Regions from separate parts of the Rouxiella sp. Mn2063 genome, predicted to be linked through region 1. Evidence: predicted binding sites of a transcription regulator. Region 1 holds the regulator's gene; each other region holds the start of a gene.
What was found. The regulator sigma-54, encoded in region 1, starts transcription at its own class of promoters, with help from an activator protein. The targets are predictions, from matches to a motif close to GTTGGCACANNTTTCGCTNT.
Positions count from the first base shown of each region.

Region 2: the regulator sigma-54 is predicted to act here: its motif matches at 1,991-2,010, upstream of glnA (glutamate--ammonia ligase).
Region 3: the regulator sigma-54 is predicted to act here: its motif matches at 1,275-1,294, upstream of glnK (P-II family nitrogen regulator).

Region 1 covers NZ_JBMOUD010000004.1:280,935-285,289, reverse strand. Annotated here, with positions in the region: gene rapZ (RNase adapter RapZ) at 1-590, opposite strand, end outside; gene ptsN (PTS IIA-like nitrogen regulatory protein PtsN) at 649-1,119, opposite strand; gene hpf (ribosome hibernation promoting factor) at 1,305-1,592, opposite strand; gene rpoN (RNA polymerase factor sigma-54) at 1,616-3,049, opposite strand; gene lptB (LPS export ABC transporter ATP-binding protein) at 3,194-3,919, opposite strand; gene lptA (lipopolysaccharide ABC transporter substrate-binding protein LptA) at 3,926-4,355, opposite strand, start outside.
Region 2 covers NZ_JBMOUD010000011.1:12,481-16,835, reverse strand. Annotated here, with positions in the region: gene typA (ribosome-dependent GTPase TypA) at 1-1,708, opposite strand, end outside; gene glnA (glutamate--ammonia ligase) at 2,164-3,573, shown strand; gene glnL (nitrogen regulation protein NR(II)) at 3,835-4,355, shown strand, end outside.
Region 3 covers NZ_JBMOUD010000008.1:39,824-44,178, reverse strand. Annotated here, with positions in the region: gene ACL9RG_RS13130 (SmdB family multidrug efflux ABC transporter permease/ATP-binding protein) at 1-1,008, shown strand, start outside; gene glnK (P-II family nitrogen regulator) at 1,356-1,694, shown strand; gene amtB (ammonium transporter AmtB) at 1,736-3,025, shown strand; gene tesB (acyl-CoA thioesterase II) at 3,237-4,118, opposite strand.

The sequences.
Region 1 (4,355 bases):
GGCCTTAATTTTGGATCCCAGTGCGGGTTAGGAAGAAAACGCACATCGAAAACGTAATCGGCATCGATTGGAATGCCGTGTTTGAAACCGAAAGATTCAAACACCATCGTCAGCTCGCGTTCACGTTTACCCAACAGACGGGTACGTAGCATTTCAGCCAACTCATGAACCGACATTTCTGAGGTATCAATAATCAGGTCAGCGCTAGAACGCAGCGGCTCGAGTAGATCGCTCTCTTCATCAATCGCGCTTTCCAGCGACAGATTTTTGCTTGAAAGAGGATGCAGACGACGGGTATCGCTGTAACGACGGATCAGCGTATTGCGATCGGCATCAAGGAACAGTAACTGCGGAGAGAAGCTAGCAGGTAGCTGGGTGATGGCATGCTCGTAGACTTCCGGCGTTTCCGGCATATTACGCACGTCGATGCTCACGGCGGCAGAAGTATTGCGTTCAGCAAGCGTTTGAGCAAGCTGAGGCAATAGCACTACCGGCAAGTTATCGACACAGTAAAACCCCATGTCCTCTAAGGCACGTAAGGCAACAGACTTCCCCGAACCGGAACGGCCGCTGACAATCATCAAGACCACGTTGTCACTCCCTCAGCTTTCGCTAAAAACAGTACGATCCTGCTTTCAGGCTATTCAATTACTCTATTTCAGTGATGATTTGATAAAGCTCTTCATCGCTTTGCGCGCCACGTAAGCGGCGACATACGCCTTTATCAGCCAATTTCTTGGCGACTAAAGACAAGGTATGTAAGTGGGTTTTACATTGATCTGCCGGAACCAGCAAGGCAAAAAGTAGGTCCACGGGTTGATTATCAATGGCGTCAAAGGCGATAGGTTGCTCAAGTTGGATAAACACGCCAACGGCTCGCAGCGTATCCTCTTCCAGTTTACCGTGAGGGATAGCTATCCCTGCACCAATACCGGTACTGCCCATACGTTCGCGGGTTAAGATCGCATCGAAAATGACCTGCGGAGCCAGATTCAGTTGTTTGGCTGCTAGCTCGCTGATAATTTCCAGCACGCGTTTTTTACTGGCGCATTGGACGTTACTTTTGGTGCACTCGGCGTTTAAAACCGAGGTTAACTGTAGTGCTGAATCGTTGTTCATCTCATCTTTCGCTTAGGTGCGTTTTTTTGCTTAGGCACATTTTCGCTTAACTAGGTTTATCGCTTAAGTGCGTTTTCACTTAGGTGCATTTTCACATAAGTGTCTTGCCCTTTGATGCTTATCGGCCCGGACCTGGGGCCACGAGCCGATGTGCAAAACTGTAGCCTTAGGTGCTACGAGTAAGGTCAGTGCTGTTTCAGTTTATCTTTATGCTTGTTGAGCTGTCGGCTCAGTTTATCAATTAAACCGTCAATAGCAGCATACATATCCTGATGCTCCGAGGTGGCATGCAACTCGCCGCCGTTCACGTGCAGAGTAGCTTCTGCAACTTTCTCTACTTTTTCAGTGCTTAATATCACATGAACCTGATTGATTCGGTCAAAGTATTGCTCAAGTTTGGCAAACTTTGTGGTCACGAATTCTCGCAATGGATCGGTGATATCAACGTGATGTCCGGTAATGTTGAGCTGCATAATGTCTTCCTTCTCTGTTGAGGTCAAACTAACTGTTTGCGTTGGTTTGACGGCGGGATGGACAAGGACTCTCGGTATTTTGCAACAGTACGGCGGGCCACCATAATCCCTTGATCGGATAGCATCGTGGCCAACTTGCTGTCACTCAATGGTTTGACGGGATTTTCCGCCGCGATCAATTTCTTCACCAATGCACGGATAGCGGTTGATGATGCCTCGCCACCGCTGTCTGTATTGACGTGGCTGGAGAAGAAATATTTCAGCTCAAAAATACCGCGCGGGCTGTGCAAAAACTTTTGCGTGGTGACGCGCGATATGGTTGATTCATGCATTTCTACGGCACTGGCGATATCGGCCAACACCATCGGTTTCATATGCTCTTCACCCAATTCAAAGAAGGCTTGCTGCTGTTCAACAATACAGCGGGTGACTTTTAATAATGTCTCGTTGCGGCTTTCCAGACTTTTGATCAACCATTTGGCTTCTTGCAGATTACTACGAATAAATTGGCCGTCGCTGTCGTTACGTACCGAATTACCCATAGCCGCATATTGCTGGTTGATTTTTAAGCGAGGGATGCTGTCTGAATTTAATTCGACGGCCCACACTTTGCCGATTTTTCTCACCAAGACGTCTGGGATCACATATTCGGATTCGCCAGTGTTGATCGATTGGCCTGGGCGAGGGTCCAGCGACTGAATCAGTTGCATCGCACCTTTCAGTGTATCTTCTTTTAGGCGGGTTGCTCGCATCAGCGCGCGGAAATCGTGGTTGGCGAGCAAATCTAAATGTTCGCTGACGATAAGTTTAGCTTCACTCAGAAACGCGGTTTCGGTGACATATTGCGAGAGTTGAATGAGCAGGCAATCGCGCAGATCGCGTGCCGCGACGCCAACAGGGTCAAAACGTTGCACGCGTTTGAGTACGGCGGCAACCTCTTCCATGCTGACTTCTTCATCACCCATACTTTCGAGAATGTCATCGAGTGACACGGTCAAATAGCCAGTATCGTCAACCGCATCAACGATTGATGTGGCGATAGCGCGGTCGGTATCAGAAAACGGTGTCAGCTCAACCTGCCACATCAGATAGTCTTGCAGCGTTTGGGTGGTTTCGCCTTGATAAACGGGCAATTCATCATCGCTGTAGTCGTTACCCATACCTGAAGGCGTGCCTGCGGTATAGATTTCGTCCCAGGTGGCATCTAGCGGTAGCTCCTCTGGCATATCTTTTTGTTCGAGGGCTTCGCGGGTATCCAAGTCTTCGCTATCGACGCTCTCTTGGGCGTCGATTTCACCATGTAAGTCGGTTTGTTCCAACAATGGGTTACTTTCCAGTGCGAGCTGGATTTCTTGTTGGAGTTCAAGCGTAGACAGTTGCAACAAGCGTATCGCCTGCTGTAGCTGTGGGGTCATGGCCAATTGTTGGCTGAGCCTGAGTTGCAAACCTTGCTTCATATCTTGGCTGTACTTCCGTTAATAACGAGAACCTATTCGGATACCACTCATACTATTTCTGAACGGTCATACTGTTTTCGAGCATTGCTACACAACATTATTTCGCACAACATCAGGTTATACAACGACGCCTACTTGGCAACGTTACAAGCGGAATGCTTCACCCAGATAGACGCGTTTTACTTGTTCATCGGCGAGAATATCCGTTGGTGAGCCGTGGGCAATCAATTGGCCTTGGCTTACGATATAAGCTCGCTCACAGACGTCGAGAGTTTCACGCACGTTGTGGTCAGTAATCAGAACCCCGAGGCCGCTGTCACGCAAATGTTCGATGATCTTTTTAATGTCGATAACGGAAATCGGATCGACCCCGGCAAAGGGTTCATCAAGCAGGATAAACTTAGGATTCGCGGCAAGTGCACGGGCAATTTCCACACGGCGGCGTTCACCACCAGATAGCGATTGACCGAGGTTATCGCGCAAATGTGAAATATGGAACTCTTCCATCAACTCATTGGCACGGTCGTTACGCTGCTCTTTGCTGAGATCGTCGCGGATTTCCAAGACGGCCATTAAGTTGTTGTAAACGCTCAGGCGGCGGAAGATCGAAGCTTCTTGCGGCAGATAACCGATACCGCGACGAGCACGAGTATGCAGCGGTAACAGGCTGATATCTTCTTCATCGATAATGATGCTGCCTGCATCGCGCTGGACGATGCCAACAACCATATAAAAGGTAGTGGTCTTACCCGCACCATTTGGTCCTAGCAAACCGACAATTTCACCTGAATTTACGGTCAGGCTAACGTCTTCAACGACTTTACGCCCTTTATAAGCCTTAGCCAGATTTTTTGCGATTAATGTTGCCATAAGCTATCAGTTACTCTTTTTCTGGCCGGCTGCTGCAGCGGGCTTTTTATCCTGCAATTCATTCGGCACCAGCACAGTGGTGACACGTTTGCCTTTATCGCTGAAAGCTTCCATCTGCTGTTTTTGCACCAGATAAGTAATGCGATCGCCTTTGACGTTGCTATCTAGCTGTTCAAGGTAGGCATCACCCGTCAAGGTAACCAAGTCGGTGGCGACTTCATAGCGTACTTTCAGCGCGTGGCCGGTAATAGGTTTGCCATTGTCCTGCATCTGATAGAAAGTCACTGGATTGCCGTAACCTTCTACAATCTCTTTGCCTGACTGGCCTTGTGGTCGAATGACGACGACTTTATCGGCTTTTACCTGAATCGTTCCTTGATTGACAATTACGTTGCCAGTAAAGGTGGCGGTATTGGTGTTGACGTCCAATGCCTGA
Region 2 (4,355 bases), on a different contig from region 1:
CCAGAGCTTGCTCCAGAGACATTTTGATAGCAGGAACCAGGGTAGTTGCTTCGTCGGTACCAGATGCACGCATGTTGGTCAGCTTCTTACCGGTCAAGCAGTTCACAGTCAGGTCGTTAGAACGTGAGTGAATACCGATGATCTGGCCTTCATACACTTCTGCACCGTGACCCAGGAACAGCTTACCGCGGTCTTGCAGACCGAACAGAGCAAACGCAACCGCTTTACCTTGACCGTTAGAGATCAGCACGCCGTTCTGACGTTGGCCGATTTCGCCTGGACGAACGTCGTCGTAGTGGCTGAAGGTAGAGTACAGCAGACCGGTACCAGAAGTCATAGTCATGAATTCAGTACGGAAGCCAATCAGGCCACGCGCTGGGATCAGGTAATCGAGACGGATACGACCTTTCCCATCAGGGATCATGTCTTTAACGTCGCCTTTACGCTCACCCATTGCTTGCATCACAGAACCCTGATGCTGCTCTTCGATGTCTAAAGTTACGTTTTCGAACGGCTCTTGCATGCGGCCATCGATTTTACGGTTGATAACTTTAGGACGGGAAACCGCCAGCTCGAAACCTTCACGACGCATGTTTTCGATCAGAACCGACAGGTGAAGTTCACCACGGCCTGACACGCGGAATGCATCAGCATCTTCGGTTTCGTCAACGCGCAATGCAACGTTGTGCACCAGCTCTTTGTTCAAGCGGTCGAGGATCTGACGTGAAGTCACGTACTTACCTTCTTTACCACAGAATGGAGAGGTGTTGACGTTGAAGTACATGGTTACCGTTGGTTCATCAACGCTCAGCGCTGGCAGCGCTTCCACATTCTGTGGATCACAGATAGTGTCGGAGATGTTCAGCTCGCCCAGACCGGTGATAGCGATAATGTCGCCAGCTTCAGCCAAGGTTGCTTCGATACGCTCAAGACCCATGTGAGTCAGAACTTTACCGACTTTACCGTTGCGAGTGTTGCCTTCGCTGTCGATAACAGTGATCTGCTGGTTAGGCTTAACAACACCACGTTTGATACGGCCGATGCCGATAACACCTACGTAGTTGTTGTAGTCCAACTGGGAGATTTGCATCTGGAACGGTGCTTCGATCTCTACTTTTGGTGGAGATACGTGGTCAACGATTGCCTGATACAGCGGGGTCATGTCTTCGGCCATATCGGTATGGTCGGTACCCGCGATACCCATCAATGCAGAAGCATAGATGATAGGGAAATCGAGTTGCTCGTCGGTCGCATCAAGGTTAACGAACAGGTCAAATACCTGATCCACAACCCAGTCAGGACGCGCGCCAGGACGGTCAACTTTGTTAATAACCACAATTGGTTTCAGGCCATTAGCAAATGCTTTTTTGGTCACGAAACGGGTTTGCGGCATCGGGCCATCCATTGCGTCGACAACCAGCAGTACCGAGTCAACCATAGACATTACGCGCTCTACCTCGCCGCCGAAGTCGGCGTGTCCCGGGGTATCAACGATGTTGATGCGGTAGTCTTTCCAATTAATGGCGGTGTTTTTAGCGAGGATGGTAATCCCACGCTCTTTCTCCAAATCGTTGGAGTCCATTACACGCTCAGTTGCTTCTTGACGCTCTCCGAAGGTACCGGATTGTTGTAGCAACTTATCAACCAGGGTAGTTTTCCCATGGTCAACGTGCGCAATAATGGCGATGTTACGCAAATTTTCGATCACAGCTTTGCCTCAGGCATTTTAGAAATATAGAAATAGCGCGGTATTGTACACGTATTAGCCGCGGTACTAAACAAGTTCACAAGAATCTATGCAAAACAACTTTTGAATGGCTACTTTGTGATCCCTTTCGCGGTGCAAATCGGTCGTTGAACCATCTTGGTGCACCAAATTGGTGCCTCGGTGCAAAGTATAAGCACACATTTGGTGCAAGATTTCTGTTATGGTGCATACTTACTACCCTACTTAACCCTTCTGTGCATAGGTTGTCGTGATTTTTACAAAGTTGGCACAGTTTTCGCTACTAGATTGCCAGGGTGAAAAGCGACTTATCACAGAGATGAAAAACTGTTTAAGCCACACGCCATTTTAACTAGGGCTTTTATTCACTAATAAGTCTGTTATTAACTAAATGCTTATTCGTTCCACGACGATAATGAGAAATTTGGAGAGCTAGTATGTCTGCTGAACACGTTTTGACGATGATCCAGGAACATGAAGTTAAGTTTATTGACTTACGCTTCACTGATACCAAAGGTAAAGAGCAGCACGTTACCATCCCTTCCCACCAGGTAAATGCCGACTTCTTCGAAGAAGGTAAAATGTTCGATGGTTCTTCTATCGGCGGTTGGAAAGGTATTAACGAATCAGACATGGTTCTGATGCCTGATGCGAGCACTGCAGTTCTGGACCCGTTCTACGAAGAGACTACCCTGATCGTTCGTTGTGACATCCTTGAGCCAACCACGCTGCAAGGTTACGACCGTGACCCGCGCTCAACGGCAAAACGTGCAGAAGATTTCCTGCGCTCTTCAGGCATCGCAGACACCGTTCTGTTCGGGCCAGAGCCAGAGTTCTTCCTGTTTGACGACATTCGTTTCGGCAGCAGCATCTCCGGTTCTCATGTTGCTATCGATGATATCGAAGGTGCGTGGAACTCCAGCACCAAATACGAAGGCGGCAACAAAGGCCATCGTCCAGCAGTGAAAGGCGGTTACTTCCCAGTACCACCAGTTGACTCCTCTCAGGACCTGCGTTCTACCATGTGTCTGACCATGGAAGAGATGGGCCTGGTTGTTGAAGCTCACCACCACGAAGTGGCAACTGCTGGCCAGAACGAAGTGGCAACCCGCTTCAACACCCTGACCAAAAAAGCTGACGAAATCCAAATCTACAAATACGTGGTGCACAACGTGGCTCACGCATTTGGTAAAACTGCGACCTTTATGCCAAAACCAATGTTTGGCGATAACGGTTCAGGCATGCACTGCCACATGTCTCTGTCCAAAGACGGTACTAACCTGTTCTCTGGCGACAAATACGGCAACCTGTCTGAAATGGCGCTGTTCTACATCGGCGGTATCATCAAACACGCTAAAGCTATCAACGCCTACGCTAACCCAACCACCAACTCTTACAAGCGTTTGGTCCCAGGTTACGAAGCGCCTGTTATGTTGGCTTACTCTGCACGTAACCGTTCTGCGTCTATCCGTATTCCACACGTATCTAGCCCTAAAGCTGTACGTATCGAAGCACGTTTCCCAGACCCAGCGGCTAACCCATACCTGGCGTTCGCAGCTCTGCTGATGGCTGGCCTTGATGGTGTTATCAACAAGATCCACCCTGGCGATGCAATGGACAAAGACTTGTACCACTTGCCACCAGAAGAAGATGCAGAGATTCCAAAAGTTGCAGGTTCACTGGAAGAAGCATTGAACGCATTGGATCAAGACCGTGAGTTCCTGACTCGTGGTGGCGTATTCACTGACGATGCAATCAACGCTTACATCGCGCTGCGCAAAGAAGAGATGGACCGCGTACGCATGACTCCACACCCAGTTGAGTTCGAACTGTACTACAGCGTTTAATAACGTACAGCTGCGTTTAATAACGCACGACAGCGCAGCGTGGCGGGCTTAAATATCACGCTGCGTGCATTATCCGATGAGCGACAAAATAAGGTGGCTCATCAAAACTACGTGAGTAGTTTATTGTTGCCGTGGAAATGTTAAAGCCCATCTCAATGATGGGCTTTTTTTACCGCGCATCTAATTATCAACGCCTCTGGTCCGTGAGTTTTCCGGAATAACGCTATTACATTGCATCGATGAGATGCGGGAGACTGCTGTATGGCAACAGGCAAGCTGCCCGATGCTGGGCAGATCCTCAATTCTTTAATCAACAGCGTTCTGCTGTTGGACAACGAATTGGCCGTCCATTATGCCAATCCGGCTGCTCAACAATTATTAGCGCAAAGCTCGCGTAAGTTATTTGGCACTCCTCTGCCAGAGCTGATTGGTTATTTTTCGCTTAATATTGAGCTGATGCGGGAAAGCATCGAATTAGGACAGGGTTTTACTGATAGTGAAGTGACGCTAGTCGTCGATGGCCGGGCACATATTATGTCGCTAACGGCTCAGGCATTACCTGAAGGGTATATTTTGATTGAACTCGCGCCAATGGATAATCAGCGTCGCCTCAGTCAAGAACAGTTGCAACATGCACAACAAGTTGCTGCTCGCGATTTAATTCGCGGATTAGCACATGAAATTAAAAACCCGCTGGGTGGATTACGCGGTGCGGCACAACTTTTATCTAAAGCTTTGCCTGACCCTTCCCTGCTGGAATATACCAAAGTCATTATTGAACA
Region 3 (4,355 bases), on a different contig from region 1:
AGTCTATTTGCCGCCTTAATTCTTTGTGGTCTGTTGGTGTTGTTCGGGTTTAGTGCTGAAGGCAGTATTGGCGTCGGCGTGCTCTATGCTTTTATTAACTATTTATCACGGTTAAACGAACCGCTGATTGAGCTGACATCGCAGCAGTCTATTTTGCAACAGGCGGTGGTCGCTGGTGAGCGTATTTTTGAGCTGATGGACAGGTCACAGCAGCAATATGGCAAGGACATCAAACCGCTCACTAGCGGTGAAGTGGTGATGCGTGATCTGAGCTTTGCTTATCGTGCTGATAAATGGGTGTTGGAAAATATCAATCTGCACATTCCTTCGCGTAATTTTGTTGCGCTAGTTGGGCATACCGGTAGCGGGAAAAGTACCTTAGCGAATTTACTGATGGGATATTACCCGCTTAATAAAGGCAAAATCCTCGTTGATGGTCGTCCGCTGACTGACCTTTCTCACGCTGTTTTACGTAAAGGGATCGCGATGGTGCAACAGGATCCTGTGGTACTAGCCGATTCAGTGTATGCCAATATTACGCTGGGACGTAATATCGATGAGCAGAAAGTGTGGCAAGCATTGGAAACCGTGCAGCTTGCACCGCTGATTAAACAGATGCCAGAAGGTATTGCCACACGCTTGGGTGAGCAGGGTAATAATCTATCAGTGGGGCAGAAGCAATTATTAGCCATGGCACGTGTTCTGGTGCAAGCACCAGAGATTTTGATCCTTGACGAGGCAACGGCCAATATTGACTCTGGCACTGAACAGGCTATTTCTCGTGCACTGCGCGCCATTCGACAACAAACGACATTAGTGGTGATTGCTCACCGTTTGTCGACCATTGTCGAGGCCGATAACATTTTAGTTCTCCATCGTGGTCATGCGGTTGAGCAAGGTAGCCATTTACAACTGCTCGCAGAAAAAGGCCGTTATTATCAGATGTATCAGTTGCAGCAAGCGGGCGAAACGCTCAGCGCTGGTCAACTGGAAACGGAAACTATTTAGCCATTACCATCCCGCGGCAAAGTAGATTTGATCTGGCTTTGCCGCTACATAAATCTTCTGTTAGTCCCACAAGCTTTTCTTCCTCGCACCAAAAACTGACAATTTATTTTCCTTTTCTTATTTTGACGCACCAAAAAAAGGCGTAACGCTCACTGTTGGTGCGTCTATTTTTAATGCCGACAGTAATGCGCACATAATTTCAGCTAAAAAGCCCTGATTTGGGGCGCACAATTTGCCAATTCAGGGAAATCGGGGCGATGTGCATTTTTGGCACAGCCTTTGCTTTAAACCATTCAGTATCGGATGTGACTTATCTCACACTGGCTCTTAATTCGAGGAGTGGCAAAATGAAACTGGTTACTGTGGTGATCAAACCTTTCAAGCTGGAAGATGTGCGTGAAGCGTTGTCTGCTGTTGGAATTCAAGGGCTGACCGTAACTGAAGTCAAAGGTTTTGGTCGCCAAAAAGGCCATGCCGAGTTGTACCGTGGTGCAGAATATAGCGTTAACTTTCTGCCAAAAGTAAAAATTGATATTGCGATTGCTGACGATCAGATCGATGAAGTGATCGATGTGATCAGTAAAGCCGCCTACACCGGAAAAATTGGTGATGGCAAAATTTTCGTTGCTGAATTGCAACGTGTTATTCGTATCCGTACCGGTGAAACCGACGAAGCCGCGCTGTAATTACAGGCTCTGGGTATTAGAGAAACAGGGGTAGATTAAGCATGAAAAAACTTTTATCCATGATCGGACTGGCTGCGGTAGCGATGCTACCTACGCTGGCGATGGCTGCAGATCCGGTCGCAGCGAATGAGGCTGATAACGCCTTCATGATGATTTGTACCGCACTGGTATTGTTTATGACCGTACCTGGCGTGGCGTTGTTCTACGGCGGCTTGCTGCGTTCTAAGAACGTATTGTCGATGATGACTCAGGTTATCGTCACCTTTGCTCTAGTTTGTGTGCTGTGGATGTTGTACGGCTACAGCGTGGCTTTCAGCGAAGGTAACGCCTTCTTCGGTGGTTTTAGCAACGCACTGATGAAAGGTATTACGCTGACTTCACTGAGCGGCACCTTCTCACAGCTGATTCAGGTCGCATTCCAGTGTTCATTCGCTTGTATCACTATCGCACTGATTGTGGGTGGTATTGCTGAACGTGTGCGTTTCTCTGCGGTACTGATTTTCACCGTTATCTGGTTCTCCTTCTCCTACCTGCCAATGGCGCACATGGTATGGGCGGGTGGCTTGCTGGCAACTGACGGCGCGCTGGACTTTGCTGGTGGTACTGTGGTGCACATCAACGCCGCGAGCGCAGGTTTAGTTGGTGCTTATATGCTGGGTAAACGCGTTGGTTTTGGTAAAGAAGCTTTCAAACCACACAATCTGCCGATGGTATTTACCGGCGCAGCAATTCTGTATGTTGGTTGGTTCGGTTTCAACGCCGGTTCTGCAAGCGCGGCGAACTCCATTGCAGCATTAGCTTTCCTTAACACTGTAATGGCAACCGCTGGCGCAATCCTGTCATGGGTTCTGGTCGAGTGGATGGTTCGTGGTAAACCTTCACTGTTGGGTGCTTCTTCAGGTGCGATTGCTGGCCTGGTTGCGATCACTCCAGCTTGTGGTAGCGTCGGTGTAGGCGGTGCGCTGATTATCGGTCTGATTGGCGGTGTTACTGGCCTGTGGGGCGTAGTAACCCTGAAAAAATGGCTGCGTGTTGATGATACCTGTGACGTATTCGGTGTGCATGGCGTATGCGGCATCGTAGGTTGTATCCTGACTGGTGTGTTCACCTCTAGTTCACTGGGCGGTGTGGGTTATGCGACCGGCGTAACCATGGGCCATCAAGTTTGGGTGCAGATTTTCAGCATTATCGTGTGCTTAGTTTGGTCTAGCGTTGTCGCTTTCATTGCCTTCAAAATTGCCGACTTGGTTGTTGGACTGCGTGTGCCAGAAGATCAAGAACGCGAAGGTCTGGATGTTAACAGCCACGGCGAGAATGCTTACAACCAATAATTAATAATAGTCAGGTCTGTCTTGGCAGATAATGACTGATAGCAAAATGAAAGGGTGGGCGATAATGTTATCGCCCACCCTTTTTTTGATTTAGAAAGAGCTATTGGCTGTTTATTTAGCGTTGGCGTAAGTTCGCTCGTTCAGCGTTGCCTAACGTGCCCGGCACGGGTTTTAAGGCGAAAATCTTTGCATCCCGCGCCTTGTGTTTAGCTTATCGGGTCGTGTTGCCACTTCCCGTGCTCTGCCGCATTACGCCTTCTTGTACTGTCGAGGCAACTAATACCCCGTCGCGGGTATAGAACTGTCCGCGTACAAAACCTCTCGCACCGGAGGCGGAGGTGCTTTCAACGCTATATAACAACCAATCATCTAAGCGGAATGGGCGGTGGAACCACATTGAATGGTCGATGGTGGCAACCTGCATGCCATGATTCAATACGCCAACGCCGTGTGGCTGCAGTGCAGTGAGCAGGAAGTTAAAATCTGAGGCGTAACCTAATAAATACTGATGAACGCGTAAATCATCCGGGACGCTGCCATTGGCTTTGAACCAGACTGCGCGAGTTGGTTCGTCTTTTTCTGGTGCCAGTGGATTATGGAATTTCACCGGCCGCATCTCGATAGCTCTTGGGTTTAAGAATTTATCGCGTAATTTTTCTGGCAGCATATGGGCCAGGCTTTGGGCAATTTCCGTTTCTGATTTCAAGCTCTCCGGTGCAGGGACCTGTGGCATAGCATTTTGATGCTCAAAGCCTTCTTCCGGACTTTGGAATGATGCGGTCATATAGAAAATCGGCTTACCATGCTGCACTGCTTTGACACGTCTGGCACTAAAGCTGTTGCCATCGCGCAGATTTTCAACATCATAAATAATCGGTTTATTGGTATCGCCTGGACGTAAGAAATAGCTGTGGAAGGAGTGAATGCTGCGATCTTCCGCTACGGTTTGTTTAGCCGCATACAGCGCCTGCCCAACGACTTGTCCACCGAAGACGCGGGTAAACCCAATGTCTTCGCTTTGCCCGCGAAACAACCCTTCCTCAAGTTGCTCCATATTGAGGAGTTCGAGTAAATTTTTTAATGCCTGACTCATAAGTAATCTCATCTAATTTGTTGGTTCTAACCCTAAGCATCGCAGATCTTATGGTTAGGATTTTTCTCATAATTATCCTTGGTTAACGGGTGCCCTGATGGATAGGGATACGATTGCGCGATGCCGTTACCGGGGATTTGTTTGGTTTTATCATAACCAATTGGCGAGTTGCTAAAATCCTATTTTATCTCACTAACCGGAAATAATCGGTTTCATGTGCCATAGTTACAAGTGTTG